DNA from 2 places in the Bradyrhizobium sp. BR2003 genome. Region 1 is predicted to be linked to the other one. Evidence: riboswitches for the same ligand, from Rfam matches in the RefSeq annotation. Region 1 holds a riboswitch; the other holds the start of a gene.
What was found. Region 1 has a riboswitch for S-adenosylmethionine ahead of E2I15_RS26735 (O-succinylhomoserine sulfhydrylase). Riboswitches for the same ligand answer to the same signal wherever they lie in the genome.
Positions count from the first base shown of each region.

Region 2: it holds a riboswitch for S-adenosylmethionine, as region 1 does, so the genes downstream of both, metX (homoserine O-acetyltransferase MetX) here and E2I15_RS26735 (O-succinylhomoserine sulfhydrylase) in region 1, are expected to answer to the same signal.

Region 1 covers NZ_SMYJ01000032.1:16,667-31,847, reverse strand. Annotated here, with positions in the region: gene E2I15_RS26765 (3-hydroxyacyl-CoA dehydrogenase NAD-binding domain-containing protein) at 1-1,976, shown strand, start outside; gene pimA (dicarboxylate--CoA ligase PimA) at 2,133-3,818, shown strand; gene E2I15_RS26755 (acetyl-CoA C-acyltransferase) at 3,815-5,002, shown strand; gene pimC (pimeloyl-CoA dehydrogenase large subunit) at 5,180-6,370, shown strand; gene pimD (pimeloyl-CoA dehydrogenase small subunit) at 6,557-7,702, shown strand; gene E2I15_RS26740 (SDR family NAD(P)-dependent oxidoreductase) at 7,808-8,581, shown strand; gene E2I15_RS26735 (O-succinylhomoserine sulfhydrylase) at 8,772-9,965, opposite strand; SAM riboswitch at 10,042-10,121, opposite strand; gene E2I15_RS26730 (2'-deoxycytidine 5'-triphosphate deaminase) at 10,256-11,362, shown strand; gene E2I15_RS26725 (hypothetical protein) at 11,524-12,573, shown strand; gene E2I15_RS26720 (MATE family efflux transporter) at 12,704-14,143, shown strand; gene E2I15_RS26715 (SRPBCC family protein) at 14,428-14,838, opposite strand; gene E2I15_RS26710 (VOC family protein) at 15,035-15,181, opposite strand, start outside.
Region 2 covers NZ_SMYJ01000032.1:226,131-241,311, reverse strand. Annotated here, with positions in the region: gene E2I15_RS27760 (hypothetical protein) at 113-1,681, shown strand; gene E2I15_RS27755 (hypothetical protein) at 1,918-2,427, shown strand; partial or broken gene E2I15_RS27750 (Bug family tripartite tricarboxylate transporter substrate binding protein) at 2,525-3,507, shown strand; gene E2I15_RS27745 (SH3 domain-containing protein) at 3,543-3,896, opposite strand; gene E2I15_RS27740 (VOC family protein) at 4,695-5,129, opposite strand; gene E2I15_RS27735 (prephenate/arogenate dehydrogenase family protein) at 5,347-6,279, opposite strand; gene hisC (histidinol-phosphate transaminase) at 6,284-7,381, opposite strand; gene E2I15_RS27725 (chorismate mutase) at 7,481-8,329, opposite strand; SAM riboswitch at 8,503-8,582, shown strand; gene metX (homoserine O-acetyltransferase MetX) at 8,668-9,873, shown strand; gene metW (methionine biosynthesis protein MetW) at 9,870-10,535, shown strand; gene E2I15_RS27710 (G8 domain-containing protein) at 10,641-13,517, shown strand; gene E2I15_RS27705 (hypothetical protein) at 13,536-15,017, opposite strand; gene E2I15_RS27700 (alpha/beta fold hydrolase) at 15,148-15,181, opposite strand, start outside.

The sequences.
Region 1 (15,181 bases):
CGATCGATGACGCGCAGGTTCAGGGCATCGTGCTGACCTGCGCCGGCCGCACCTTCATCGCCGGCGCCGACATCACCGAATTCGGCAAGCCGCCGAAGCCGCCCGGGCTCGCCGAAGTGCTGAGCCTGATGGAGAGTTCGCCGAAGCCGATCGTTGCCGCGATCCACGGCACCGCGCTCGGCGGCGGCCTCGAGGTCGCGCTGGCCTGTCATTACCGTGTCGCCACCAAGGACGCCAAGCTCGGTCTGCCCGAGGTGAAGCTCGGCCTGCTGCCGGGCGCCGGCGGCACCCAGCGCCTGCCGCGCGCGGTCGGTCCCGAGCTCGCGGTCAAGATGATCGTCGGCGGCGATCCGATCGGCGCGGACGCGGCGCTGAAGGCCGGGCTGATCGAAGAGATCGTCGAGGGACCGGCCTCGGGCGGTGAGGCATTTGCGCGCAAGGTGGTCGCCGAGAAGCGTCCGCTGCGCAAGCTGCGCGATGACGACAGCAAGCTCGCCGCGGCCAAGGCCGACCGTTCGATCTTCACCAATGCCGTCGCTGCGCTGACCAAGAAGTCGCGCGGCCTCGAGGCGCCGTTCGCCGCGGCCGACGCCGTCGGCGCCGCGATCGACCTGCCCTTCGATGAGGGCCTGAAGAAGGAGCGCGAGGGCTTCCTCAAGCTGATGAACGGCGACCAGTCCAAGGCGCAGCGCTACGCCTTCTTCGCCGAGCGCGAAGCCGCCAAGATCTCCGGTGTCCCCGAGGGCACCAAGGGCCGGAACGTGGCGCGCGTCGCCATCCTCGGCGCCGGCACCATGGGCGGCGGCATCGCGATGTCGTTCGCCAATGCCGGCATCCCGGTCACCTTGATCGAGACCGGCGAGGAGCAGCTCAAGCGCGGCATGGGCATCATGCAGAAGAACTACGAGGCGACCGCCGCGCGCGGTGGCATCCCGGCGGACGCGCCCGCCAAGCGCATGGCGCTGATCAACGGCGTCGTCGGCATCGAGAACGTCGGCGATGCCGATCTCGTGATCGAGGCGGTGTTCGAGACCATGGCGGTCAAGAAGGAAGTGTTCGGCAAGCTCGACCAGTATGCCAAGCCGGGCGCGGTGCTGGCCTCCAACACCTCCTATCTCAACATCGACGAGATCGCGAAGTCGACCAAGCGTCCGCAGGACGTGCTCGGCATGCACTTCTTCTCGCCGGCCAACGTCATGAAGCTGTGCGAGATCGTGCGCGCCGACAAGACCGCGCCGGATGCGCTGGTCACCGCCGTCTCGATCGCCCGCAAGATCGCCAAGGTGCCGGCAGTGGTCGGCGTCTGCGACGGCTTCGTCGGCAACCGCATGCTGGCGCAGCGCGGCAAGCAGTCCGAGAAACTGTTGTTCGAAGGCGCCCTGCCGCAGCAGGTCGACGCCGTGGTGACGAAGTTCGGCATGCCGATGGGCCCGTTCGCGATGGGCGATCTCGCCGGTCTCGATATCGGCTGGCGCTCGCGCAAGGACCGCGGCATCAAGTCGGAGATCGCCGACGCGCTCTGCGAAGCCGGCCGCTTCGGCCAGAAGACCGGCAAGGGCTACTACAAGTACGAGCCGGGCTCGCGCGCGGCGCTGCCCGATCCGGAGGTCGAGAAGCTGATCGACGAGACGCTGGCGCGCCTCGGCCGCAAGAAGCGCGTCGTCAGCGACGACGAGATCCTCGAGCGCATGATGTACCCGATGATCAACGAAGGCGCGAAGATCCTCGCCGAGGGCATCGCGGCGCGTCCGTCGGATATCGACGTGGTCTGGCTCTATGGCTATGGCTGGCCGATCTATCGCGGCGGTCCGATGTTCTGGGCCGACACCGTCGGCCTCAAGCACATCGCTGATCGCCTGGCTTTCTACGCCAAGGAGACCAACGATCCCTCGCTCGAGCCGGCGCCGCTGCTCAAGAAGCTCGCCGACGAGGGCAAGACCTTCGCCTCGCTCGCCGCGCCGTCGAAGGCGGCGTGATCGAGCGACGGCCCAACCATGTGTCGTTCCGGGGCATCGCAAAGCGATGAACCCGGAACCCATGGCGCCGTCGAACGAGTGGATTGATGGATTTTCGGGCCTGGCCCTTCGGGCCATCCCGGAATGACGATCTTTAGAGTCCCTGCGAAGGCATCCATGACCTATCCCGGCGAACAATATTATCCCAACGGCGTGCGGTGGAGCGACGAGATCACGCGCGGCACGCTGCCGGACCTGCTCTCGAGCGCCGCCGCCGAGTTCGGCGCGCGCCCGGTGCTCGAATTCCGCGACCGGCCGATCAGCTACGCCGAGCTGGAGGCCCTGGTCGAGACCGCCGCTGCCGCCTTCATGCGGGCCGGCTACGGCAAGGGCACGTCGGTCGCGCTGTTCCTCGGCAATTCGCCTGACCATCCGATCAATTTCTTCGGGGCGCTGAAGGCCGGCGCCCGCGTCGTGCACCTGTCGCCGCTCGACGGCGAGATTGCGCTGTCGCACAAGCTCTCCGACTCCGGCGCGCGGGTGCTGGTCACCAGCAATCTGTCGGCGCTGTTGCCGACCGCGCTGAAATTCCTCGCCAAGGGTCTGCTCGACCGCCTCATCGTCTGCGAGGACGACCATTGGGGCAAGGTCGGCACGCCGCAAGCCGCGCTGCCCGACAATCCCGCTGTGATCACGCATCGCCAGTTCATCGACGGCGCGATCAGGCCGTCGCAATGGCCGGCGGTCGACGTCGAGGACGTCGCGCTGCTGCAATATACCGGCGGCACCACCGGCCTGCCCAAGGGCGCCATGCTCAGCCATGGCAATCTCAGCGCGGCGGTGTCGATCTACGACGTCTGGGGCAGGCCGGGGCGGCTCGAACGCAATGCGATCGAGCGCGTGATCTGCGTGCTGCCGCTGTTTCACATCTACGCGCTGACCGTCGTGCTGCTGTCGGCGATCCGGCGCGGCCATCTGATCTCGCTGCACCAGCGCTTCGACGTCGAGGCCGTGATGCGCGACATCGAGGTCAAGCGCGCGACGGTGTTTCCCGGCGTGCCGACGATGTGGATCGCGATCGCCTCGCTGCCCGATCTCGACAAGCGCGATCTCTCTTCGCTGGTGGTCGCCGGCTCCGGCGGCGCGCCGCTGCCGGTCGAGGTGGCGAAGATCTTCGAGCGCCGCGTCGGCATGAAGCTGAAGAGCGGCTGGGGCATGACCGAGACCTGCTCGCCCGGCACCGGCCATCCCAAGGAGGGGCCGGAGAAACCGGGCTCGATCGGCTTGATGCTGCCCGGCATCGAGATGGACGTGGTGTCGCTGGAGGATTCCACCAGGGTGATGCCGGTCGGCGAGGTCGGTGAAATCCGCATCCGCGGCCCGAACGTCACCAAGGGCTACTGGAACAGGCCCGCGGAGACCGCGGAGGCCTTCGTCGGCGACCGCTTCCTCACCGGCGACATCGGCTATATGGACGCCGACGGCTATTTCTACCTGGTCGACCGCAAGAAGGACATGATCATCTCCGGCGGCTTCAACGTCTATCCGCAGATGATCGAGCAGGCGATCTACACCCATCCTGCCGTGCAGGAGGTGATCGTGATCGGGATTCCCGACGATTACCGCGGCGAGGCGGCCAAGGCCTTCATCAAGCTGCGCGACGGCGAGAGGCCGTTCTCGATCGACGAATTGCGCGCCTTCCTCACCGGCAAGGTCGGCAAGCACGAATTGCCGGCCGCGGTCGAATTCGTCGACGAGCTCCCGCGCACCCCGGTCGGCAAGCTGTCGCGTCACGAATTGCGCCAGCAACAGCCGAAAACATCCCAAGCCACTCAACAACAGACTGCAGGATCCCGTTCATGACCGACGCCGTAATCGTCTCCACCGCCCGCACGCCGATCGGCAAGGCCTATCGCGGCGCGCTCAACGCCACCGAAGGCGCGACGCTGCTCGGTCACGCGATCGGCGAAGCGGTGGTGCGGGCCAAGGTCGATCCGAAGGAAATCGAGGACGTCGTGATGGGTGCGGCGATGCAGCAGGGTGCGACCGGTGGCAACATCGCGCGCAAGGCGCTGCTCCGCGCCGGGCTGCCGGTGACGGTGGCCGGCACCACCATCGACCGCCAGTGCGCCTCCGGTTTGCAGGCGATCGCGCTCGCCGCGCGCTCGGTGATCTTCGACGGTGTCGAGATCGCGGTCGGCGGCGGCGGTGAATCGATCTCGCTGGTGCAGAACGACAAGATGAATTCGTTCCACGCCCAGGATCCGGCGCTGCTCAAGATCAAGGGCGAGGTCTACATGCCCATGATCGACACCGCCGAGATCGTCGCCAAGCGCTACAACATCTCGCGCGAGAAGCAGGACGAGTATGGGCTGGAAAGCCAGCGCCGCACCGCGGCCGCGCAGCAGGGCGGCAAGTTCAAGGAAGAGCTCGCGCCGATCACCACCATGATGGCGGTCACCGACAAGGCGACCGGTGCCGTCACGATGAAGGAGGTGACGTTGTCGCAGGACGAAGGTCCGAGGCCGGAGACCACGGCCGAAGGCCTTGCCAGCCTCAAGCCGGTGCGCGGCGAAGGTTTCACCATCACCGCCGGCAATGCCAGCCAGCTCTCGGACGGCGCCAGCGCCTCCGTGATCATGAGCGACAAGGAAGCCGCCAAGCGCGGGCTGAAGCCGCTCGGCATCTTCCGCGGCTTCGTCTCCGCCGGCTGCGAGCCGGACGAGATGGGCATCGGCCCGGTGTTCGCGGTGCCGCGGCTGCTGAAGCGCCACGGCCTCAAGGTCGACGACATCGATCTCTGGGAGCTCAACGAGGCGTTCGCGGTGCAGGTGCTCTATTGCCGCGACAAGCTCGGCATCGATCCGGAGAAGATCAACGTCAATGGCGGCGCGATCTCGGTCGGCCATCCCTACGGCATGTCGGGTGCGCGGCTCACCGGCCACGCGCTGATCGAGGGCCGCCGCCGCAACGCCAAATACGCCGTCGTCACCATGTGCGTCGGTGGCGGCATGGGCGCGGCCGGCCTGTTCGAGGTGCTGCAGTGACGATGTCGTCCCGGCCAAGCGAAGCGCGAGCCGGGACCCATACGCTGCGGCCCTGGTAAGGGGCAGAGTGGCGGCCGGCTTTGCCAGTTGCGATGGCCGGTGGTTATGGGTCCCTGCTTTCGCAGGGACGACAGCGAGAGAGTTAGAAGGGTAATTGAATTTCAAAAGGAGGATCCGATGGATCTCGCTTTCACCAAGGAAGAGATAGCGTTTCGCGAGGAGGTGCGGGAGTTCTTCAAGAACAACGTGCCGCCGGAGACCCGGCGCAAGCTGCAGGAAGGCCGCCATCTGTCGAAGGACGAGATGGTCACCTGGTGGCGCATCCTCAACAAGAAGGGCTGGGGCGTCACCCACTGGCCGAAGGAATATGGCGGCACCGGCTGGAGCACCGTGCAGCACTACATCTTCAACGAGGAGCTGCAGTCCTATCCCGCGCCGCAGCCGCTCGCCTTCGGCGTCAGCATGGTCGGCCCGGTCATCTACACCTTCGGCAACGAGAAGCAGAAGAAGGAATATCTGCCGCGGATCGCCAATGTCGACGACTGGTGGTGCCAGGGCTTCTCGGAGCCGGGTTCGGGTTCGGACCTCGCGTCGCTGAAGACCAAGGCCGAGCGCCGTGGCGACAAGTGGATCATCAACGGCCAGAAGACCTGGACCACGCTCGCCCAGCACGCCGATATGATCTTCTGCCTCTGCCGCACCGATCCGGCCGCGAAGAAGCAGATGGGCATCTCGTTCATCGTGTTCAGCATGAAGTCGAAGGGCGTCACCGTGCGCCCGATCCAGACCATCGACGGCGGCCACGAGGTCAACGAGGTGTTCTTCGACGACGTCGAGGTGCCCTACGAGAACCTGATCGGCGAAGAGAACAAGGGCTGGGATTACGCCAAATTCCTGCTCGGCAATGAGCGCACCGGCATCGCCCGGGTCGGCGTGTCGAAGGAGCGGCTGCGCCGCATCCGCGCGCTGGCCTCCAAGGTCGAGGCCGGCGGCCGTCCGGTGATCGAGGATCCGGCGTTCCGCGAGAAGCTCACAGCCTGCGAGATCGAGCTGAAGGCGCTCGAGCTGACCCAGCTCCGCGTCGTCGCCGACGAGGGCAAGCACGGCAAGGGCAAGCCCAATCCGGCCTCCTCGGTGCTCAAGATCAAGGGCTCGGAGATCCAGCAGACCACCACCGAGCTGCTGATGGAGATCATCGGCCCGTTTGCCGCGCCCTATGACGAGCACGGCGATGCCGGCTCGAACGAGAGCATGGATTGGACCGCGCAGATCGCGCCGAGCTACTTCAACAACCGCAAGGTTTCGATCTACGGCGGCTCCAACGAGATCCAGCGCAACATCATCAGCAAGGCCGTGCTGGGGCTGTAGTTTCCTCTCTCTTTCCCCGCGCTTGCGGGGAGAGGGTTGGGGTGAGGGGCATCTCTCCAAGCAACGACTGCCGAGAGACCTGTACCCCTCACCCGGATCGCTTCGCGATCCGACCTCTCCCCGCAAGCGGGGCGAGGTGAAGAGGGCCCCGGCTTGAACAACGATCAGTTAGTTAAGGGAACGAACATGGATTTTGATCTGTCCGAGGAGCAGCGCCTTCTCAAGGAGAGCGTCGACGGGTTGCTGGCGGATGCCTACGACTTCGATGCGCGCAAGAAGTACATGAAGGAGAAGGGCGGTTGGAGCAAAGCGCTCTGGGGCAAGCTCGCCGAGCAGGGCCTGCTTGGCCTGCCCTTCGCGGAGACCGACGGCGGCTTCGGCGCCGGCGCGGTCGAGACCATGATCGTGATGGAAGCGCTCGGCAAGGCGCTGGTGGTCGAGCCTTATCTGGCCACCGTCGTGGTCGCCGGCGGTTTCCTGCGCCATGGCGGCTCGGCCGAGCAGAAGGCCAAGTACATTCCCGGCATCATCGACGGCAGCAGGACCTTCGGCTTTGCCCAGCTCGAGAAGAACTCGCGCTACGATCTCTTCGACGTCGTGACCACGGCCAAGAAGAAGGGGGCCGGCTGGGTGATCGACGGCGAGAAGTTCGTCGTGCTCAACGGCGAGAACGCCGACACGCTGATCGTGACCGCGCGCACCAAGGGCGGCCAGCGCGACAAGACCGGCATCGGCGTGTTCCTGGTTCCGGCGGATGCCAAGGGCGTCACCAGGAAGGGCTATCCCACCCAGGACGGCCTGCACGCGGCCGACATCACCTTCACCAATGTCGAGGTCGGCGCTGACGCGGCGATCGGCGATCCCGAGAACGGCCTGCCCCTGATCGAGCGCGTCGCCGACGAAGCCCGCACCGCGCTGTGCGCGGAAGCGGTCGGCGCGATGGACGAGTCGCTGAAGGAGACCGTCGAGTACATCAAGACCCGCAAGCAGTTCGGCGTTGCGATCGGCTCGTTCCAGAGCCTGCAGCACCGTGCCGCCGACATGTTCGTGGCGCTGGAGCAGGCCCGCAGCATGTCGATGTTCGCCACCATGGCGTCGGACTTCGACGATGCCAAGGAGCGTTCGTCAGCGGTCGCCGCCGCCAAGGTGCAGGTCGGCAAGTCCCTGAAGTTCGTCGGCCAGCAGTCGATCCAGCTTCATGGCGGCATCGGCATGACCATGGAGGCCAAGATCGGCCACTACTTCAAGCGGCTGACCATGATCGAGAACACGCTCGGCGACACCGACTACCACCTCCGTCGCGTCAGCGAGGGCGGCGGGCTGCTGGCGTGAGATGTCGTTGCCGGGCTTGACCCGGCAATCCATCGCTTTTCAAAAGATGGATGCGCGGGTCAAGCCCGCGCATGACGGGTCTTCGTAGAACTCAGGGAAACAACAATGAAAAACACCCCGTTCGATCTCACCGGCCAGGTCGCGGTCATCACCGGCTCGAGCCGCGGCATCGGCCGCGCCTCGGCGGAGCTTCTGGCAAAACTCGGCGCCAAGGTCGTCATCTCCTCGCGCAAGGCGGATGCCTGCCAGGAAGTCGCCGACGGCATCAAGCAGGCGGGCGGCGATGCGCTCGTCATCCCCTGCAACATCGCGCGCCGCAACGAGGTCGAGGCGCTGGTCTCGGGCACGATCAAGCACTACGGCAAGATCGACATCCTGGTCTGCAATGCCGCGGTGAACCCGTATTACGGCCCGCTGCTCGACATCACGGACGAGGCCTTCGACAAGATCATGGGCTCGAACGTCAAGAGCAACATCTGGCTGTCCGCGCTGGCGATCCCGCAGATGGCCGAGCGCGGCAAGGGCTCGGTCGTGATCATCTCCTCGATCGGCGGCCTGCGCGGCTCGACCGTGATCGGCGCCTACGGCATCTCCAAGGCCGCTGACTTCGCGCTGTGCCGCAGCCTCGCCGGCGAGTGGGGCCCGAAGGGTGTGCGCGTCAACTGCGTGGCGCCGGGCCTGGTGAAAACCGATTTCGCCCGCGCGCTGTGGGAGGACCCGGATAATCTGAAGCGCCGCACCGCATCGACGCCGCTCCGCCGCATCGGCGAGCCCGACGAGATCGCCGGCGCCGTGGCCTATCTCGCTTCCGACGCCTCGACCTTCATGACCGGCCAGACCATCGTGGTCGACGGCGGCGTCACGACGGCGGCGACGTAAGGGCCGGTCTACTCGCTTCGCCTCTCCCGCTTGCGGGGTCGAGACGAGCGAAGCTCGCTCTTAGGCCGACGCGCATAGCGCGGCGGGTGGGGGCTCTTTCCAAGATGTGACTCGTGGAGAGAGCCCCACCCCAGCCCTCCCCCGCAAGCGGGAGAGGGGGCGCAGTCTCGTTGGGGCTTCTATCCTCGCCTCAGACCCGCTCCAGCGCCCGCTCGAAATCCTCGATCAGGTCGTCGGGATGCTCGAGCCCGGCCGAGAAGCGAATGAAACCTTCGCTGATGCCGAGCTCGGCGCGCGCCTCCGGCGCCAGGCGCTGATGCGTCGTGGTCGCGGGATGCGTCACCAGGCTCTTGGCGTCGCCGAGATTGTTGGAGATGCGCGAGATCTTCAGCGCGTTGAGGCAGCGGAAGGCGCCGGCCTTGCCGTCCTTCACCTCAAAGCCGACCAGCGTCGAGCCGGCACCCATCTGCTTCTTCACCGTCGCGGCCTGCGGATGGTCGGGACGGCCGGGATAGACCAGCCGCGTGACCTTCGGATGCCTGGCCAGCGCCTCGGCGATCTTCGCCGCGTTCTCGGTCTGGGCGCGAACGCGGACGCCGAGCGTCTCCAGCCCCTTCAGCAGCACCCAGGCGTTGAACGGCGACAGCGACGGCCCGGTCTGGCGCATGAAATTATGGATGTGCTCGGCGATGAAGGCTTCCGACGACAGGATGATGCCGCCGAGGCAGCGGCCCTGGCCGTCGATGTGCTTGGTCGCGGAATAGACCACGACGTCGGCGCCGAGCGACAGCGGGCTCTGCCAGATCGGCGTGGCGAACACATTGTCGACGATCAGCCGGGCGCCGCCGCTATGCGCGATCTCTGCGATCGCGCCGATGTCGAGCACGTCGAGCGTCGGATTGGTCGGGCTCTCCAGGAAGAAGGTCTTGGTGTTCGGCCGCAATGCGCGCTGCCACTGGTCGAGATCGAGGCCGTCGACCAGGGTCGTCTCGATGCCGTAGCGCGGCAACAGGTCCTGCACCACGTAGAGGCAGGAGCCGAACAGCGCCTTCGAGGCCACCACGTGATCGCCGGCCTTCAGCGGCGCGAGGATCGCCGTGGTCACCGCGGCCATGCCGGTCGCGGTCGAGCGTGCGGCTTCCGCGCCCTCGAGCTCGATCATGCGGCGCTCGAACATCGCAATCGTCGGGTTGGAATAGCGCGAATAGATGAAGCCGGGATCCTGGCCCTTGAAGCGCGCCTCGCATTGCTCGGCGCTGTCGTAGACGTAGCCCTGGGTGAGAAACAGCCCTTCCGACGTCTCCCCGAATTGCGAGCGCAGCGTGCCGCCATGGACGAGGCGGGTTTCGGGGCGAAAGCGGGCGGTACCTTCAGATTCAGACATGTGACCTCCGAAGTGGCCACTTCTCCTGGAGAATGGCCACAAAAAAACCGGCCTGGAGCAACCTCCACAAGCCGGGATCACACTGTCCCCGGCCTGTTTAGCGACTTATTTAACGTGGCTGCAAGCCGGCCGGCTCAAATCACCACGGGATAAGTGCAGCTGATATTCCCTCGCGCCCTTTCCGTCAAGACGGTCATCGGATAACCCGTAAAAGCCCATATTTTGGGGCTTGATGGCCGCCTGGAGTATGATTTCTGGGCCATCTCGAGGGATCGCCGAGGGACCGCGCCGTGTCGTTCACGCTGGAAGAAGAATCCAACGGAATCCTGCCCGACCGCATGATCGCGGAGATGGCGGAGGCCGGCCTCATTCTGCCCGCCTACGACTTCGTCGAGAGCCAGATCCAGCCGGCGAGCCTCGATCTGCGCCTTGGCGACATCGCCTACCGGGTCCGCGCCAGCTTCCTGCCGGGGCCCGATGCCACCGTCGCCGAGCGGATCGACGAGCTGAAGCTGCACGAGATCGATCTGTCCGACGGCGCGGTGCTGGAGACCAACTGCGTCTACATCGTGCCGCTGCTGGAGAGCCTGGCGCTGCCGCCGGAGATCGTGGCCGCGGCCAACCCGAAGAGCTCGACCGGACGGCTCGACGTCTTCACCCGTGTGATCGCCGACGGCACCCGCCGCTTCGACATGATCGGCGCCGGCTATCACGGCCCGCTCTACGCCGAGATCAGCCCGAAGACGTTTCCCGTGCTGCTGCGCGAGGGTTCACGGCTCAGCCAGGTCCGCTTCCGGATCGGCGAGGCGACGCTCTCCGCCGACGAGCTCGATGCGCTGCATGCCGCCGAGCGGCTGGTCGACGCCGCGAATGCCGATCTCACCCATGGGGTCGCGCTCTCGGTCGATCTCTCCGGCGAGAGCTCAGGCGGCTTCGTCGGCTATCGCGCCAAGCGCCACACCGGCGTGGTCGATGTCGATCGCCGCGGCGGCTACGCGGTCGACGATTTCTGGGAGCCGATCAAGGCGCGGCCCGACGGCAGCCTCATTCTCGATCCCGGCGAGTTCTACATCCTGGCTTCGAAGGAGGCGGTGCAGGTGCCGCCGGACTACGCCGCGGAGATGGTGCCGTTCGATCCGCTGGTCGGCGAATTCCGCGTCCACTATGCCGGCTTCTTCGATCCAGGCTTCGGCTATGCCGGCGCCGGCGGCAAGGGCGCGCGCGCCGTGCTGGAGGTGCGCTCGCGCGAGGTGCCGTTCATTCTCGAGCATGGCCAGATCGTCGGCCGCCTCGTCTATGAACGCATGCTCGAGCGCCCCGACGCGCTGTACGGCCAGCGCATCGGCTCGAACTATCAGGCGCAGGGCCTGAAGCTCTCCAAGCATTTTCGCGTGTAATTCCGTTTCGCGCGCGTGTAATTCCGTAGCCCGGATGAAGCGTTAGCGAAATCCGGGACGCTGCATACGCGGATCGAGCTGCCCCGGATTGCGCTTCGCTGCATCCGGGCTACGATTGCGCATGCGAGCTCGACCTCGCCAACAAGAGCCAGGGAGCGAACATGACTGCAGGCGAAAGCTCACAAGAAGCCCAGTGGCGGAAGTGGCGCAGCGTCGCCGATCTCTATCATGCCTTCTTCACCGGGCTGATCCTCACCGTGGTCACGCGGCGCGGCACGACTGACGCCGCGGAGTTCGTCTTCCGCGTGTTTCGCCGCCAGCAGCAGGAACGCTTTCTCCCCGGCTTGAAGAAGCTCGGCCTCGACGGTCTGCCGCCGGCGGTCGCGGCCGCGCAGTATCATTATCTCTCCAACTGGATCGGCGGCGTGCATGTCGAATACATGTACGAGAATGACCGTAAGGCCTGGATCCGTTATCCGCCGCCGCGCTGGATCTGGAAGGGCACGGCGATCTGCGGCGTCCCCGGCAAGGTCTCGCGCGCGATGCTGCGCGGCTGGCACGCCAACAATGGCGTCGCCCTTGGGAACTTGCGGCTCGGCTTCGTCTGCACCAAGCAGAGTGTCGACGGCCAGGACGGGCTCGAAGGCTATTACTGCGAGTACGATCATCCGCTCGAGCTCGATCAGCGCCTGGTGTTCGCGCGCCATCTCGAGGCGCCGCCATTCGATCCCAAGACCGCGCCGGCACTGCCGGTCGACAGCTGGCCGAAGCCGCGGCTGGAAAAGGCCTATCGCAACTACGCGATGGAATATGTGAAGACGGCCGCGCCGGTCATCGTGCAGGTGTTCGGCCCGGAGGATGCGAGCTATCTGCTGCATCTCACCGGCAGGCTGATCGGCATGCAGTATTACGACGAGGTCGCGCAGGCGCTTGGCGGCAGCCGCGGCCGTGCCGCGGAATTTGCCGCATTCCTGCGCACTCTCTTCGAGTCGCAGGACGATATCGCTGACATCACCGAGTCCGAGGGCCAGTTCGAGATCCGCCAGCAGGGCTGGAAGCTGATGGCCGATGTCGCCGACTATCACCCGGCCTGCGCCAGCGTGCTGACGGGCCTGTTCGAAGGGCTGGCCGCCGGCTGCGGGCGGCGCATTCCGGTGCATCTGAAGCCGAATGTCACTGCCGGCGCACCGTTCGTCTGGTCGATCGGCTAGATCAGAGGTTCATCCGGGTTCACCTGCAATCGCGCAGGCCCCCCTTGCGCCCTGCGCACGTGGATTCCGCCGCCGCCATGGTAGGGAAACACCATGGCGCGGCTCCCGAACGACGCGCTCGGGAGCAGAAATGTCCGATCTCGGCCTCGCCGAAATACCTGTCGACGAACAAGAGCGGCCGCCGCCGCCGGTGACCAAGCCGGCGCGCAATGCGCTGCTCGACGGGCCGATCCTGCGCACGCTGCTGTGGCTTGCATGGCCGAACGTGATCGCGCTCTCCGCCGGCACCTGCGTCGTCATCGCGGAGACTTCGTATATCGGCCGGCTCGGCGTCGAGTCGCTGGCGGCGATGGCGCTGGTGTTTCCCTGCGTGATCCTCACCATGACGATGTCCGGCGGCGCGATGGGCGGCGGCGTGGCATCCGCGATCGCGCGCGCGCTCGGCGCCGGCGAGATCGAGCGCGCCTCGACGCTGGCGATGCATGCGCTGCTGATCGGCCTGACCTTTGGTTTGACGTTCATGCTGGGCATGCTGATCTTCGGTCCGCGCCTGCTCGAACTGCTCGGCGGGCGCGGCAATGTGCTGGCGCAGGCGATCGCCTATTCCCAGGTGTTCTTCGGCGGCGCGATCCTGCCCTGGCTGATGAACACGATGGCCGGCATCCTGCGCGGCACCGGCAACATGAAGCTGCCTTCGACCATGATTCTGTCGTCGGCGGTGTGGCAGATCATTTTGGGCGGCACGCTCGGGCTCGGTCTCGGTCCGGTACCGCAATTCGGCATGCGCGGCGTCGCCGCGGGTTCGCTGATCGCCTATTCGATCAGCATCAGCGTGATGGGCTGGTATCTGTTCTCGGGCCGCGCCCGCGTGAAGCCGAAGTTCAAGGGACTGCGCGTGCAGTGGGCGATGTTCATCGACATCCTCAAGGTCGGCGCGGTGTCCTGCTTCTCGCCGCTGCAATCGGTTCTGACGATCTCGATCTTCACCCACATGCTGGCGCAGTTCGGCACCGCGGTGCTCGCCGGCTACGGCATCGGCGCGCGGCTCGAATTCATGCTGACCTCGGTCGCCTTCGCGGTCGGCATCGCCTCGGTGCCGATGATCGGCATGGCGGTCGGCGCGGAGCGCGTCGCGCGGGCCCGGCGCATCGCCTGGACCGCAGGCACGGTGTCGTTCCTTGCGGTCGGCGTGGTCGGCAGCTTCATCGCGGTCTTTCCCGACCTCTGGGTCAATCTGTTCACCAGTGATCCGCACGTGCGGGCGACCAGCCATCAATATCTTTCGACCGCCGCGCCGATGTACGCGTTCATCGGCCTTGCGATGTCGATGTATTTTTCCTCGCAGGGTGCCGCGAAAGTGCTGGGTCCGGTGCTGGCGCAGACCGCGCGGCTGATCTTCATCGGCGCCGGCGGCTGGTGGCTGTCGACGCATGAGGCGAGCGCGCAGAACTTCTTCGCACTCGCCGCCGCCTCGATGGGCGTGCTCGGCGTGCTGTCCTGCCTCAGCGTGATCCTGACGCGCTGGGGCAAATCAGCGCCGGTCGCCGAGGCGCAGCCGGCGCTGTCTTGAACCGCTGAAGATGCCGTCTCGGCTCTCGCACCGTCGTCCTGAGAGAATGTGCATATATTCGGCGTCGTCTTGGCGAAAGCCAGGATCCATTACCCCAACCGCTTGTCGTTGTGCGAGGCTGGGGCCACTATCGCACTCTCAATCGAATTCGGTGGTTATGGCTTTCGCCAGGACGACGGCGTGGGGAGGCCGCTCGCTACCAATCCTCACACCGTCATCCCAGCGACAAAGGCGAAGCCTTTGCGCGGGGTGACGGTGATAAGGTTTTCCGGCCGCCAGCCTCGCTACGCTGCGTTCTTCGCCGATTTGGCCATCGCCGCCTGCATCGCCGCCGCACCGAGGTCCATCTGCGCGTCCATATAGGGCGCGACCTCGTGCGGCAGCACGTCGGCGATCCACACCACGCGGCAGCGCACGTCGCCCTCGGCGAACACCTGCACCGAGGCGGAATGCTGCTTCAACCGTTCGCTGGTGATCGCATAGACCAGCCGCTTTCGGTTGTCGTCGCAATCGACCAGCGTCTCGCGCGCCACGGTGCCGTTGGCGAAAGTGACGGTGCGGACGTCGCCGTCGAGTTGCGTGTCGGTCACGAAGCCCGGCACCAGCCGCGTATGCAGCGCGCCGAAATCGCGCAAGGCGTCCCAGACATGATCTGCCGGCGCGTCGATCGGGATATCCTTGTGAATGGAAGCCATGATTGTAACCTTTCGGGTGGTTGTCATTCCCGCGCAAAGGCTTCGCCTTTGTCGCTGGAGGTGCGAGCGACGCGATGCCCCGGCATCGCGTTCCTGAGCGAGCCTCGAAGGATGACCGGATCTCGCTCGGGCCATCCTTCGAGACGCCGCGCGTTGCGCGGCTCCTCAGGATGACGTTGGAATGCGCGGCTTTTTGTCAGGTCGACACCGCCTCGACATTGTTGCCGTCGGGGTCAAGCAGGAACGCCGCGTAATAGGTCGGGCTGTAATCCTTGCGATGGCCCGCCGCGCCATTGTCCTTGCCGCCGGCTTTCAGGCCTTCGGTGTGGAATGTCTTGATCGC
Region 2 (15,181 bases), 210 kb from region 1:
CCCGTCGCCGCGATGAGAAAAACGTGACCGGAATAATGCGCCTCGGCGCGAATATCACTTCCCGAATACCGCTCTCTCTCGCCTGAGGAAGTAACCTCGTGTGGAGGAAGCGATGCGAATTCTCGGGGGAATTCTGCTCGGCAGCATGCTGCTGTCGGCAGGGGCGGCGTTGGCGGAGGACGATGCGTCCGAACTGCGTGCGTTGAAGGCACGGCTCAAGCAGCTCGAGCAGAAAATGGAGACGCAGGCGCGCAAGGAGGAGGCGCTGGCCGCAAGACAGAACGCAATGCAGAACACGCAGATGACGGCGAAGGCACCGGTGCCGTTCGATCCCTGCGCATCGGGCAAGCTCTGCTACAAGGGCGTCACCTTCACCTTCGGCGGCTGGGTCGATCTCACCGGCATCTATCGCAGCCGCAACCTCGCCTCCGATTCGGGCTCGGTCTACAATTTCATCCCGTTTCCGCAGAACAAGAACTACAACACCGGCGAGTCGCGCTTCACCGCGCGCCAGACGCGCTTCTCGGTGCTCGCCGAAGCCAACGCCACGGAGAACGTCCACGTCGCCGGCTATGGCGAGCTCGATTTCGAGGGCGCCGCGCAGACCGCCAATTCGGTCGCGACCAATTCGTTCAATCCGCGGCTGCGGCAGGCGAGCATCGAGATCGACCGCAGCGATCTCGGCCTGCATGTCCTTGCCGGCCAATCATGGTCGCTGAACACGCCGAGCAAGGCGGGCATCGATCCGCGAGGCGCCGATACGCCGGGCGTGATCGACTTCGAACTGGTGCCGGGCTTCCTCGGCGCGCGTCAACCGGGCGTCCGGGTCTGGCAGGATATCGGGCCCGAGTTCAAGCTCGCGGTCTCGGCGGAGAACCCGCAGACGTCCTTTTTCGGCGGCAACAACCCGCTGGTCGGCACGCCGGCGGTCGGTCCGCAGGGCGTGCTCAATCCGAACCTGCTGGTCAATCTCGCCGGTCCGGGCGGCAGCTTCTTCAACAGCCTGAACAATGTCAGCCTCAACCACGTTCCGGATTTCACCGTGAAGGGCGCGTGGGATCCGCGGCTCGGACCCTACAAGCTGCATGTCGAGGCGTGGGCGCTCTACCGCGACTTCTATGATCGCTTCAACTTCGCCAATCACGACGTCAACACGGTGAGCTTCGGCGGCCATCTCTCGGCCGAGATCGTGCCGAAGCTGCTCGAGGTGCAGGCTTCCGCCTCTTACGGTGCGCTCGGCCGCTTCACGGCAACGCCGTTCCCGGATGCAACCGTGCGCCAGGACGGCTCGATCCAGCCGCTGCCGATCACGGCCTTCCTAGTCGGCTCGGTCTGGCACACGACGCCGTCGCTCGATCTCTACGCCTATGCCGGGCTCGAAAAGACCAAGGCGACCTTCTCCAATGTCGGCACGGTGCCGTTCGGCTACGGCAATCCGCTCTACAACAACCTCGGCTGCAACATCGAGAACTCGCCGGCCGCGACCTGCAACGGCAACACTTCGGAGGTGAGGCAGTACACCGCGGGCTTCTACGACACGATCTTCAGGGGCTCCTACGGCACCATCAAGGCCGGCGCGCAATACTCCTACACCCAGCGCTTCGCCTTCCAGGGTGTCGGCGGCGCGCCGAAGACCGACGACCACATCGTCATGACCCAGATCCGCTACTACCCGTTCTAGGGTGTGATGATGTTATTTCGAGCCGAGCTACGAACTCTGGTTACCTCGCCCCGCGCGCGGGGTGAGGTCGGAGCGCATCGTTAGATGCGTTCCGGGTGAGGGGGAGCTTCCGCAAACGTTGCTATCACCATCTATGCGGAGGTGGCCCCTCACCCCAACCCTCCAAGAGCAAGCTTCGCTGGTCTCGCCCCCGTAAGAACGGGGAGAGGGAGTGAAGCCTGGAAAGGAACACGCACATGAGGATCGTGACCAGACCGAAGCAGAGGGCCGTGATCGCGCGCGAATTGATGATGGTCAGCCGCGCCGCGCATGTGCTGCAGCGAACCGGGTTGGCGATGGCTGGTGCCATGGCCGGCACCTTCGTCGCCGCCCAGCTCGCCAAGGGCCATGTCGCTGTCTTCGGCACGCTGATCTTCATCGCGACGACGATCGTGATCGGCGCCGCCGGCTTCTATCTCGGCATCGATATTCCCAAGCCCGCGATGCGCGGCACGGGGCGCATCGATGCCGTCGAGCTCATGAGCGCGGGCGGCATCTTCCTCGCCGCGCTGGCTGCGCTGGTGTCGGTCTACGGCATCGTGTTCGACGAGATTCCGCCGCGCACCTGGGAGTTTGTGATCGGCTCCTGGTGGTTCGGTGGCGGCATCATGCTGGCAACCGCCGGCCTCGTCGGCCGTCAGCGGCCGGCGCAGAAGGCCGCCGCGATGTCGACGGGGCCGATCCGGGATCAACGGCTGCGGCGGTGAGCATGGTCGCGGACCTGCGGCCCCGCTGCGCCAATCTGTCCCGTAGCTGCGACTGACCGATGCGATACCCTCACCAAAAAATCGGGGAGGGACTTCAATGCCAGCGACATTCACCCGCCGTCACGTCATCGCTGCCGGAGCTGCCGGTGTCGCGGCGCCCTTCCTGTCGCGCGGCGCTTCGGCGCAAGCCGCCTGGCCCTCGCGGCAAATCCGCATGATCTGCAGCTATCCGGCCGGCGGGCAGACCGATCTTTTGGCACGCGCTTTCGGCGAATTCATCGCAAGGCAAGTCGGGCAAACCGTCGTCATCGAGAACAAGGCGGGCGCCTCCGGCTCGATCGGCGCCGCCGAGGTGGCGCGCGCCGCGCCTGACGGTCACACCATCCTGTGCTCGATCTCGACCACTTACGTGATGAACCGCGCGATGATGAAGAACCCCGGCTACGACATGGACAAGGATCTGACGCTGGTCAGCGTGATCCCGGGCGCCGGGCTGCTGCTGGTCGCGAGCCCGAAATTGGCGGTCAAGACGCTGGCGGAATTCGTCGCCTATGCGCGCAGCAGCGGCAAGGTGAATTTCAGCACCTACAGCGCGGGCTCCGCATGACGATCAACGAGCTCAACAAGCAGTATGGCCTCACCATCGAGCCGATCCACTATCGCGGCGAGGCACCGATGTGGACCGGGCTTGCGGAAGGCACGCTCGACGTCGCGATGGGCAGCTACACCGCCGCGCAAACCGTCCTGCAAAGCGGTCGCGGCGTCGTCTTCGGAGTTCACTCGAAGAAGGTCGACGCGATCCCCGAGATCAAGACGCTGCCCGAGCAGGGCGCGACGTCGAAGTTCTTCACCGTGAGCGGGTTCTCGGGCTGGGCGCTGCCGAAGGCGACGCCGCAGCCGATCGCCGATCGGCTGTCGGAGATTTGCGTCGCCGCCAATAGCGATCCGAAGGTGAAGGAAGTGCTCGCGACCTTCGTGCTGGAGCCCGCGATCGGCTTCAAGGACAGCAATGCGCTGTATCAGCGCGAATTGCCGGTCTGGATGGAGGCCGCGCGATCACTCGGCCTGCCGCCGGCTTAAGGCGATCCCGAACTGAAGGATGGCTGCATCGACGGTTACCATTCGTCGTAGAACCACTCCCTGGGGATTCGAGGCCGCGCCCTTGCGTATGGCGGCATAGACGTCCGCTCGGGCTTGCGCACGGCCGGAGCCGGCTGCGCCGGAGGCGGTGACGCCTTCTGCTCGGAAACCTTCGCGAGCGCCCGTTTCATTTCTTCCTGGCTCGCCTTGAGTTCCTCAATGGCTTTCGAGCTCTCGCGGGCCAGCTGTTGCTGGTTCGCCTTTAATTGTTCGATGTTTCGCTCAACATTTGCAAGGTCGCGTGCGATCGTTTGGAGCAGCTGCGTCTGGTCGGGAAGGGCTGTGTTGGCTGTGGGCGCGGCGTCCTGCGCTGGCGCGGTCTGAGGCAACGGCGTCGCTTGGGGCGGAGCGGCCTCTGCCGCTCCGCCCTGAACGGCAGGTCGAGCGGGCTGCGCCGGAGGCTGCGGATCATCCGGCGGCAATGCTGGAGTTGAGACGAGTTGCGGCGCCCAACGGGCGACAAGCAGCTTGGCTTCCCCGCCATATGACGACTGCAACGCCAGGCCAGCGACAACGATACATGCTGCTACCGACAAGGCGGTGAGGGCTCGGAATATCGGTCTTCCGGGCGGCGATTGCGAGGCGGGTCCGGAAGAAGCAGGGCTCGGCGCGGAAGAAGCAGGGTTAGGTCCGACCGAGGGCGGGTTTGGGTGCGCCGAAGGGCGGGGCGCGGCATCGCGCTCCATTCTTGCGAGCTGTTCACTCAAACGCGTGAGCTCTTCATCGGCGCGCGCAATCTGCCTGTGGGCTTCCGCGAGTCTTTCGTCGGCGCGCGCGCTCAGGCTATCGCTCGATCCAACTGGGTCCGGAGTGGGTGTGGAGTTCATTGACGTATCCCTTTCCGTCCAATGTCACCCAAGAGTACCGAATCGGCTATCCGTCAGGGGCGATCAGCCTCCAGCACTCGCTTCAGTCTTGTCCAAAGAATGGCCGGATGATAGCGCGCCTGAGGTCTCGTGATAATGGGGCGGGATAACGGCCCGGGCGAGCCGGAGGTCAGGTCCGCCCGGATCAACAGCCGACATCATTCCGCGCGCCGCCGGGATGTCTTTCGACCACAAGTCGACGTCGGGGCAGCCTTGGGAGTTGTCCCTGGGGCAATGCAAAAGGCCCTGGCCAGCGTGGTCTCAGGCGTCCCGCTCCACCAACTCGAAGGTGATGCCCTCCGGGCCCTCGAACAGCCGGAGCTTCCGGCTGATGTAGTCCATCTCGTCGCTCAGCATGGTGACACCGTTGGCCACCAGGTGCGCGGTGGCCGCCTCGATGTCGTCGACGCGGAAGGCGAGGTGATTGAAGCCCAGCTTTCGCAGATTGGTCGGGTGCAGCCCCGGATCGGTGCCCGGGGGAGGGTCGAACTGAAGCAGCTGGATCTCAAAATCCGCTCCTTCGAGTGCCAGGGTGATGTGCTGGGCTCTCATGGCCGGCATGCCCATGTACCGGGCCGGAACGCCACCGTCGATGGTCGCGACGTGAGTCTTCTTGAAGCCAAGCAGTGCGAAGAACGCGATCGCCGGGCCGGCATCTGCCACTGCGATCGTCACATGATCCGGGCTGAGTATCATCTGATCGCTCCCTGTCATCGGCGCCGCACCAGCTTACAGCTCTTCGGGCTGCTCGGGAATGACAACAGGAACTGCGACAAAACAACCCGAACCACAGCTGGTCATTGTTGCGCGATGCTGGGACGACGAGTCCCGTCAACCACACCCGCCGCGGAGTATGGGTCCCGGCTTTCGCCTGGCTTTCGCCGGGACGACGAATGGAGAGAAGTCGCCCCGCCTACTTCTTCAAATTCGCATGCGGCCGGCCGAAGTCGGGCGCGGCGGAGTCCTGGCCGGTCTCGACGATGCCGCGGCGGATGGCGCGGGTGCGGGTGAAGTGGTCGAACAACGCTTCGCCGTCGCCGCGCCGGATCGCGCGGGTCAGCTTCGACAGATCCTCGTTGAAGGTGCCGAGCATCTCGAGCACGGCGTCCTTGTTGGCGAGGAATACGTCGCGCCACATCGTCGGGTCCGAAGCCGCGATGCGGGTGAAGTCGCGGAAGCCGCCGGCGGAGAACTTGATGACCTCGGATTCCGTCACCTGCGCCAGCTCGTCCGCGGTGCCGACGATGGTGTAGGCGATCAGATGCGGCAGATGGCTGGTGATCGCGAGCACAAGGTCATGATGATCCGGCGTCATGATCTCGACCTTGGCGCCGAGGGCGGCCCAGAACGCGCGCAGCCGGTCGGTCGCCGCGGGATCGGTGCCTTCGGGCGGGGTGAGGATGCACCAGCGGTTGATGAACAGCTCGGCGAAGCCGGAATCCGGCCCCGAATGCTCGGTGCCGGCCACCGGATGCGCCGGGACGAAGTGGACGCCGTCGGGCAGATGCGGCGCCATGTCCTTGACGACGGCGCCCTTCACCGAGCCGACGTCGGAGATGATGGCGCCGGGCTTGAGATGTCCGGCGATCTCGGCGGCGACCGGGCCGCAGGCGCCGACCGGGATGCAGAGGATGACGAGGTCGGCATCCTTCACCGCCTCGATGTTGGTTTCGACGACGCGATCGACGATGCCGAGCTCGGCGACGCGCGCACGCGTCTTCTCCGAGCGCGCGGTGGTCACGATCTCGCCGACCAGCCCTTGCGCGCGCGCGCCGCGCGCGATCGAGCCGCCGATCAGGCCGAAGCCGATCAGCGCGATGCGTTTGAAGAGCGGAGCGGTGGTCACGATGTCACTTTCCGGCCAGGAAGTCGCGCAGCCCCTCGACCACGAGGCGGTTGGCCTCCTCGGTGCCAATGGTCATGCGCAGCGCATGCGGCAGCTTGTAATTGTTGAGTGCGCGCAGCACGAGGCCGCGCCGTGTGAGATAGGCGTCGGCTTCCGCCGCGGTCTTGCCCTTGTCGGTCGGGAAATGGATCAGCACGAAATTGGCGACGCTCGGCGTCACCTTCAGCCCGAGTTTGCCGATCTCCTCGGTCAGCCAGTTGCGCCATTGTTCGGTGTGGGTCCGCGACATCTGCACATGTGCCGTGTCCTCGATCGCCGCCACCGCCGCCAGCATCGCCGGCGTCGTGACGTTGAACGGACCGCGGATGCGGTTGCAGGCATCAACGATATGTGCCGGCCCGAACATCCAGCCGACCCGCAGCGCCGCAAGGCCGTGGATCTTCGAGAAGGTGTGCGTCACCACCGTGTTGTCTGTGGTCGCGACCAGCTCGATGCCGAGCTCGTAGTCGTTGCGCGAGACGTAGTCGGCATAGGCGGCATCGAGCACCAGCAGCACATGCGACGGCAGCGCGGCGCGCAGCCGCTTGACCTCGTCGAACGGGATGTAGGTGCCGGTCGGATTATTCGGGTTGGCGAGCCAGACCAGTTTCGTGCGCGGCGTCACCACCTTGAGGATGGCGTCGACATCGGCGGTGAAGTTGGTTTCGGCCGCGATCACGTTCCTGGCGCCGTTCGCCATGGTGGCGATCGGGTAGACCAGGAAGCCGTGGGTGGTCGAGATCGCCTCGTCGCCGGGCGCGAGATAGGTGTGCGCCAGCAGGTTGAGGATCTCGTCGGAGCCGGCGCCGCAGATGATGCGGTCGGGATCGAGCCCGTAGGCGCGGCCGATCGCCTCGCGCAGCACGCGCGAGGTGCCCTCCGGATAGTCCTCGAGATGGTCAGCGGCGGCCTTGTAGGCCGCGATCGCCTTCGGAGACGGCCCGAACGGCGTCTCGTTGGCGGACAGCTTGAACACCTTGCGGCCCGGTTCCGGCACCGGGCTCTTGCCGGGCGTGTAGGGCGCAATATCGAGGATGCCGGGGTTCGGCACGGGGCGGGACATCATCAACTCCGAACAGAGCGTTTTCGAGCGACGTGGATACCGGTTCGCGTAAAGAAAACGCGTCAAAACAAAAGCCTGGACGGACGGCTGGCTCTACCTTCAGGTCCTGGCCGATCCGTTAGAGGGCACCGTATAGCGCGTTGCGTGGCTGCCGACGAGGGCCGACGAGCGAACCGAGGCGCCGGCCTTGATCAGGGCGAGCTTGATCTTCTCGAAGTCGTGCCCGGCGACCGAGACCAGCAGCGCCGCGCCGTCGAAGGCGGTGTCGGGGACCGCGACGATCTCGGCGAGTGGGGCCAGCGCGCGGGCGACATCGGCGTTCCAGCCGGAGACGCGCACGCTCCAGGTCTGCACCTCGGTGACCATGGCGTCGTCGGCGACCCGCGAGATCACGAACACCGGTAGCGCGGCGGGATGGTCGGCGCGTTCGAGGAACGGCAGCCGCGCGATGATCTTCGGCGCGCCACTGGCCTCGAGCGCATTCCACCACGGCGTGCGGCTTGCGATCGCGGAGACCAGCGCGAGGTCGCCCTTCGACTTCGCCACCGCCTCGACCGCGGCCTGCGCGCTGAAATGCGAGACGTAGGGCACCACGAAGCCGAAGTGAAAGCGCGCCGAGTCGCGCATGGCCGACTCGCCGACCGAGACGTCGGCATGCACCGCGAACGGCGCCTGCACGTAGGTGAAGGTCGAGATGATGACGCGCCAGATGCTCTCGATGGTGTCGAGCGGCAGGATGCCGCGATGACGCTGCACCAGCTCGCGCATCATGCTGGCCTCGCGCGCCGGGCGGAACGCCGAGCCGACCTCCTGGGTCTTCTTGACCTGGATCAGGCGGTCGATGATGTCGCCGCGCGCCATCAACAGCCGGTGAACCTGCTCGTCGATCGCATCGATTTCCTTGCGCAGCTCCTGCAGCGAAGGCGGCGACGGGGGTGGGTTGGACATGCTCTCAAACCTTGTCGTCGGGGCGGCCCGTTGCCGCGTCGGACAGGGTCCTGATTAGGAAAGACGGGCAGCGAAAGCAAAGAGAAACGTCGCGGGCGTGCCTTGCGCATTCGGTTAACCAATTGGCCGTGAGCAGGGCTGTCTTGACGGCGGGGCGCGCGGGGACTACGTTCCCGGCGTCCCGTGGTCATTTGAGCCGGCCGGCTTGCAGCCACGTTAAACAACTCGCTAAACAGGCCGGGGACCTTATCAGCTCCCGGCCGAACCTTTGTTCAGGCCGGGTTTTTTATTGGCCTGAGGTCCATCGAGCCCTCCCGCGCGGAGGCAGGGTCGCCTAGATGAGCAACGTGCGTCCGATACCGAGCCCACAAACCCAAAGCGATGATCGCGCCCATGAGGCCGACCATCCGTCGTCACTGGTGGCGAAGTTCGGGATGGACCAGCCGCTCAAGCTCGATTGCGGCGTTGATCTCGCACCGTTCCAGATCGCCTACCAGACCTATGGCGAGCTCAATGCCGACCGCTCCAACGCGATCCTGGTCTGCCACGCGCTGACCGGCGATCAGCATGTCAACAACATCCATCCCGTCACCGGTAAGCCCGGCTGGTGGGAGACCATGGTCGGGGCCGGCCGGCCGATCGATCCCGAAAAATACTTCATCATCTGCTCCAATGTGATCGGCGGCTGCATGGGCTCGACCGGGCCTGCGTCGCTGAATCCCGCGACCGGCAAGGTGTGGGGACTCGATTTCCCGATCATCACCATCCCCGACATGGTGCGGGCGCAGGCGATGCTGATCGATCGTCTCGGCATCACGACGCTGTTCTGCGTGGTCGGCGGCTCGATGGGCGGCATGCAGGTGCTGCAATGGACCGCGGCCTATCCGGAGCGCGTGTTCTCGACGCTCGCGATCGCCTGCTCGACGCGCCACTCGGCGCAGAACATCGCGTTCCACGAGCTCGGCCGCCAGGCCGTGATGGCCGATCCGGACTGGCGCGGCGGCCGCTATGTCGACGAGCACACCCATCCGCACCGTGGATTGGCGGTGGCGCGGATGGCCGCGCACATCACGTATCTCTCGGACGCCGCGCTGCATCGCAAGTTCGGACGGCGGATGCAGGACCGCGAGCTGCCGACCTTCTCGTTCGATGCGGATTTCCAGGTCGAGAGCTATCTGCGCTACCAGGGCTCGTCCTTTGTCGAGCGCTTCGACGCCAACTCCTATCTCTATCTGACCCGCGCGATGGACTATTTCGACATCGCCGCCGACCACAACGGCGTGCTGGCGAAGGCGTTCACCGGCATCCAGACGCGGTTCTGCGTGGTGTCGTTCACCAGCGACTGGCTGTTTCCGACCTCGGAATCGCGCGCGCTGGTGCATGCGCTGAACGCGTCGAGCGCGCGGGTATCGTTCGCCGAGATCGAGACCGACAAGGGGCACGATGCCTTCCTGCTCGACGTGCCCGAATTCCTCGAGATCTCCCGCGCTTTCCTGCTGGCCGCAGGCAAGGCGCGCGGACTGAAGGACGGCGGCCAGTCATGAGCATGCAGCAGACATTGCCCTTGCCGGGCGTCGCGCCGGAGCGGACCGGCGGCTATCGCACCGATCATCTGCTGGTCGCCGACATGGTGCGGCCGGGCTCGCGCGTGCTCGATGTCGGCTGCGGCGATGGCGAATTGCTGCAGCTGCTGGAAAGCCGCGGCATCGACGGCCGCGGCATCGAGCTGTCGCGCGAGGGCGTCAATGGCTGCGTCGCCAAGGGGCTCGCCGTGGTGCAGGGCGATGCCGACACCGATCTCGTCAACTATCCCGACGATGCGTTCGACTACGTGATCCTGTCGCAGACCTTGCAGGCGACGCGGCAGCCCAAGGTGGTGCTGGAGAATCTGCTGCGCATCGGCCAGCGCGCCATCGTCTCGTTCCCGAATTTCGGGTTCTGGAAGATGCGGCTGCAACTCCTGATCGGCGGCCACATGCCGCGGACCGAGAATTTGCCGGCGAGCTGGTACGACACCTCGAACATCCATTTCTGCACCATCAAGGATTTCGTGCAGCTCTGCGAGGAGATCAACGTCAAGATGGAGCGTGCGGTCGCGCTCGATCTCTACGGCCGCCCGGTGCCGCTCAACCTGCCCTGGTGGGTGTGGAACATGTTCGGCGAGCAGGGCGTGTTCCTGCTGAGCCGGGGTGGGCAGGGGAAGTGAGCGCTGCGCAGCGCGCATCCTCCCATTACACCGCGCCGGTTCTTCGACGTCCAGCTTTTCTTACCGCACTTGCCGTGCGAGAATGGATCAGCCCGCTCAGAGGCGATGCAAATCAATAACGGGCTGATGGCGGTCGATACAGGCTGGCGTGGAACGGTCAATTGCTCGGGGGAGGCAATGCGAACAGGTTTCTGGATTGCGCTCGTTGTCGTTGCGGCACTGTCCGCAGTCCTCAGGGCTACCGGTATCACCATCCCCGAGGGACATCAACATCATCTCGCGCAACCCCATGGCGCCTGCGACACGCAGGCGTCCGAGCATGCCGCGGATCATTTGCCCAATCCTGCGCATCATCGAGAGCATTCCGCGGCACTCGAACTGGTGGCCGTGTGCTCGGAGACCCATGTCGCCGTGAAGTCGGGCGACTGGAGTGCCCCCTCCACTTGGGCCGAAGGCAAGTCGCCCGCCGCCAATGCAAGGGTCCGCATTCCATCCGGAGTGACCGTCAAGATCGATCAGGAGGTCCCAGCCAAAATCGACTGGATTCGCGTCGATGGAGCGCTCATCTGGAGCACCGATCACGCCTCCTCGGTCGATGCCGGGACGATTGTCGTGACGCCTGAAGGGGCGCTCGAAATCGGGACCGAAGATCATCCTGTCTCGAAGACTGTCGTCGCAAAGCTCACCTTCGCCGCGCGAACGTTCCGAGACCGAAAGCATGATCCGTTCGACATGGCCGGCGGGCTGATTTCGATGGGCGCCATCCGGATTCACGGCGCCGAAAAGACGGCCTGGAAGATACCGCGGAGCCAGCTCCTGTCCGGAGCGACAGAATTCAAGTTCGATCAGCCGCCGTCGAACTGGTCAGTTGGGGATGAATTGATCGTGCCCGGGACCAGCGACACAAGTAACGAGGACGAGACGCCGACCATCGCCAGCGTCGATGGTGAGCAAATCCGGCTCGATCGGCCGCTCAAATATGCGCATCTGACGCCGGACGGCACCTCCGTTCCGATGGGCAACCTGACGAGGAATGTCCGTATTGCCTCTGAAGCTGCGGCGCCCTTATCGGCGCGCGGCCATATCATGTTCCTGCATCAGCAGACCGGTGTAAACATTGACGGCGCCGCGTTTCGGGATCTCGGCCGTACCGACGCGAAACGGGCCCAGACCTCACCTGATCTCGATGAGACCGGAAACCTGGTCCCCGGATCGGACGACAACACGGTCGGCCGATACGCGCTTCATTTCCACGTCGTCTCGGGCGCGCGCATCGATATCCCGCCTCATGTGGTGCGCAACAGTGTCGTAAGGGGCAGTCCAAAGCATGGCATCGTCAACCATGGCGGCCATCTCCTGGCAGAAAACAATGTGGCGTTCGCGATCGCCGGCTCGCATTTCTTTTCGGAGAATGGCACGGAGATTGGAGCTTTCCGCCGGAATCTCGCAGTCCGGTCGACCGGATCGGGCGACGACATCGTCAGTCGAATGGGGATATTCGACAATGGCCATCAGGGGCACGGCTTCTGGATGCAGAGTGCTGGTATCCGCGTAACGGACAATTGGGCTTTCGGGCACGCCGGGGCGGCTTATGTCGTGTTCGGCTATGCGTTCATGGAAGGAAATAACCGCACCTATTTCGACGCGCGCAATACCGATGATCGCGTCAACGCCGATGCAGAAGGCCGCATTGCGACTTCGGACGTCGATTTATACTTCGCACGCAACTATGCGGCCGGTTCGACCGACGGTGTGGAGATCTGGAATCACAAACTGGTTGCGCCGCACCCATCCCGGAGCCTCATCGAAGATGTGACGGTCTGGAATGTCCGCCGGCATGCGCTCTTCATCCCCTACGTCCGGGACACGCTCGTGCGAAACGTCTATACCTATGGTGGCGAAAGTCAGGAAGGCACCGATTTTGCGGTCGGGGGAAACTCCCAGACTGAGAACATCACCTTCCAGAATGTCTCGGCCCAGCGGTTTCCCATTGGATTGCTGCTGCCGCGGCGCGGTATCAATACCGTCGATGGCGCATTCCTTCGCAATCGAACGAACATCGTCATCGAATCGGCGAATCGTCCGTTTCGTATGATCACACTCAAGAACATCTTCGTTCCATCCGAGGGAGCAACAACGAACTTCCATCTGAAAGATCTCGCCGTGCCCGAGAATGGCGACATCGCCATGCTGTTTGAAAACGACCGGATTTTCTGGAGCAATTCCGACGGCAAGACTCTCCAGTTGTATTTCGGATCCCAGAACGAAAACTTCGTCCCCTTTGCCGACAACGGACCGGCGGATCTCAAGGGACTGACGAGTGGGGAAATCAAGGCCCGATTTGGCCTCGCGTTTGGCGGCCGCCTGGCGCCGATCGATGCGAAGCCGCTGCCGCGCAGCGACGCGACAACGGCTTTCGTCGACGCGGACAATCTGGTGCCGACGCCGAAGGAGCTGGAATTTGCGCAAAATCCGTCGAACGAACTCTATCCTTTGGCGGGGCAGCACATCGTGAATACCGAGGATCAGGCAGCAAGAAGCCGCTGGACGTTCACGGACACGGTTTCCGGCCTTGAGCGCCCCAACGTTGTTTTCGTCAAGAAGACAAGTCCAAAGCTGATTGTCCATCCGTTGCTTCGCAAGCTGGAAATTCACCCTGACGACGTGCGCTACGGCTATCGCCTTGAGGGAATCGTTGCCGATGTGGTCGACAACCGCGTGACCGAAATGGCGTTCATACAGGACTTCCCGCAGCTGCGGCCCGACGCGCAAGGTAAGATAGCGCTCGACGTGAAGTTTCCGGACCCGGCTGGGGACATGACTTCGCTGCCCCTGTCGCTCACCGTTACGAAACAAGCCGTTAGGCGCGGAAAGAATTACGAATTCTACAAGCAGGCGCAATATTGCGGGAAGTGCAATTTCTATCCGGAGATGGAACGCGACATACGCGCCATGTTTCGTCAGGCGCAAAACGTCGAATGATGTCGATGAGTGCCGGCGCTATTCGAGGGAATAGCGCCGGACGGTCAGGCGCTGATTGTAGTTGATTTGTGCCTGGTTGTAGGTATTGCCCGCGTTGAAAAACTGTAGCTTGCGCATCGAGTGCATGCCGTTCTTGTCGGGTTGCGCGACGAATATGCTGTATCCGGGACCGTAGGGCGTCGGCAGATAAGCCGGCTCGGAGAAAGCATGGAGATCTTTCGACCAAATGACGCCGATCTTTGAATAGGTCGTGGCGGGGTCATCGTCCCGGGCGTTGGCGAGGATGACGAATTCTCCACTGTCGAGACGGGTCATCGTCATGGCATGGATGTGACAGGCGCTTTGCGGGCGGTAGCAGGGATGCTGCGGGTCGATAAAATATTGCGAGAAGTAGGCTGCAAGGTCGGGCACGATCAGGACGCCGTCGCGATAGAGCTTGAAGGTCCGTGAAAAGCGGGCGTTCGATTCCACCTTGTTTCCGGCATCGACCCCATCGAGGTCGGCAGTGCGCACAATCGAATAGATCGCGTGCGACTGCTTGTCCCAAAAATGCGCCAGCGGATAGCGCTCCGCCCCGAACAGGCAGCTGTCGCCGTGGTTTGCGGGATCGGCTACGGTATCCGCCGTGGCGTCGCTCCATTTCGCGACGAACGATCCGGCATAACGTCCCTCGAATGCGATGACGTTCTTGTAGACGGAATACGTTACCTGATTCTCCGGGCACGGCGTGTAGTTAGCGAGCACGGTCAAAATGCTGATGCTGCCATCGTCACGAATTGCAACATGCGGATACTCCGGGGCGTAGGCCGGAGAGGGATATTCGGCGATGAGCTGCTTCGGCATCCATCGCCCGGTGTAAGGCGGAAGTATCTTGGTTATTTCGAGCCGGTGGCTTCTCGAAGGCCCACCGGTCCCGTATCCGGCGATCACGATTTCGCCGGCAGGCCCCATCGCTCCTCCGAGGTAGCTAAGAAGCTCGTCGCCAGGGTTCTCGAATGTCGATAGCAGGGTCCATGGCGCGGGATCCGGAGCTTTCGGATCGAGTGAGAGCAGTTGGACAATGGAGCGCTCATCCTTTGCACGCACCCAGTAGGCGATGAGCAGCTTGGTTCCATCGGTGAACAGCAGCGGGGGATGATAGGCGAGCCCGGCCTGAAAGCCGGCTGGCACGAAGGCGTGCCCCATATCCAGCCGCTCCGAGAACGTCGCGCCGTTTCTCAGGATTTCAACGCAGTACAGGCCTGGATTCGCAGGATCGCAAGGCGCGAAGATCGGTGCGTACTGATCGTCGCCGATGACGACGATCATCGGACTCATCACGGCCCAGCCGATCGGGATCGACGGTTGCGCCTTCCCATCCAGGAGATAGGATGCATCCGCTGCGGCGCCCGCCGCCTCCAGCTTCATTTCCTCAACGAGGCCCTGCGCGCAAACCGTCCTGGAGACGATCGCAAGCCCGATTGCGACGACGCAGAGCAGAACGGAATAGCCGGTTCTCATCGTTCGCTCGCTGTCGCGCAAACGTTGACGGATCTCCTTTCCCTGAGCTCCGGATGCAGCCCGGGCCTGTTGTCCGCATGGACCGGGCGTGCTCTGGCTGCGTTCCGCGCCCAACCTTCACACAGCATGGTCACGCCGCCACCAGCGACCGCGGATCGCGCACC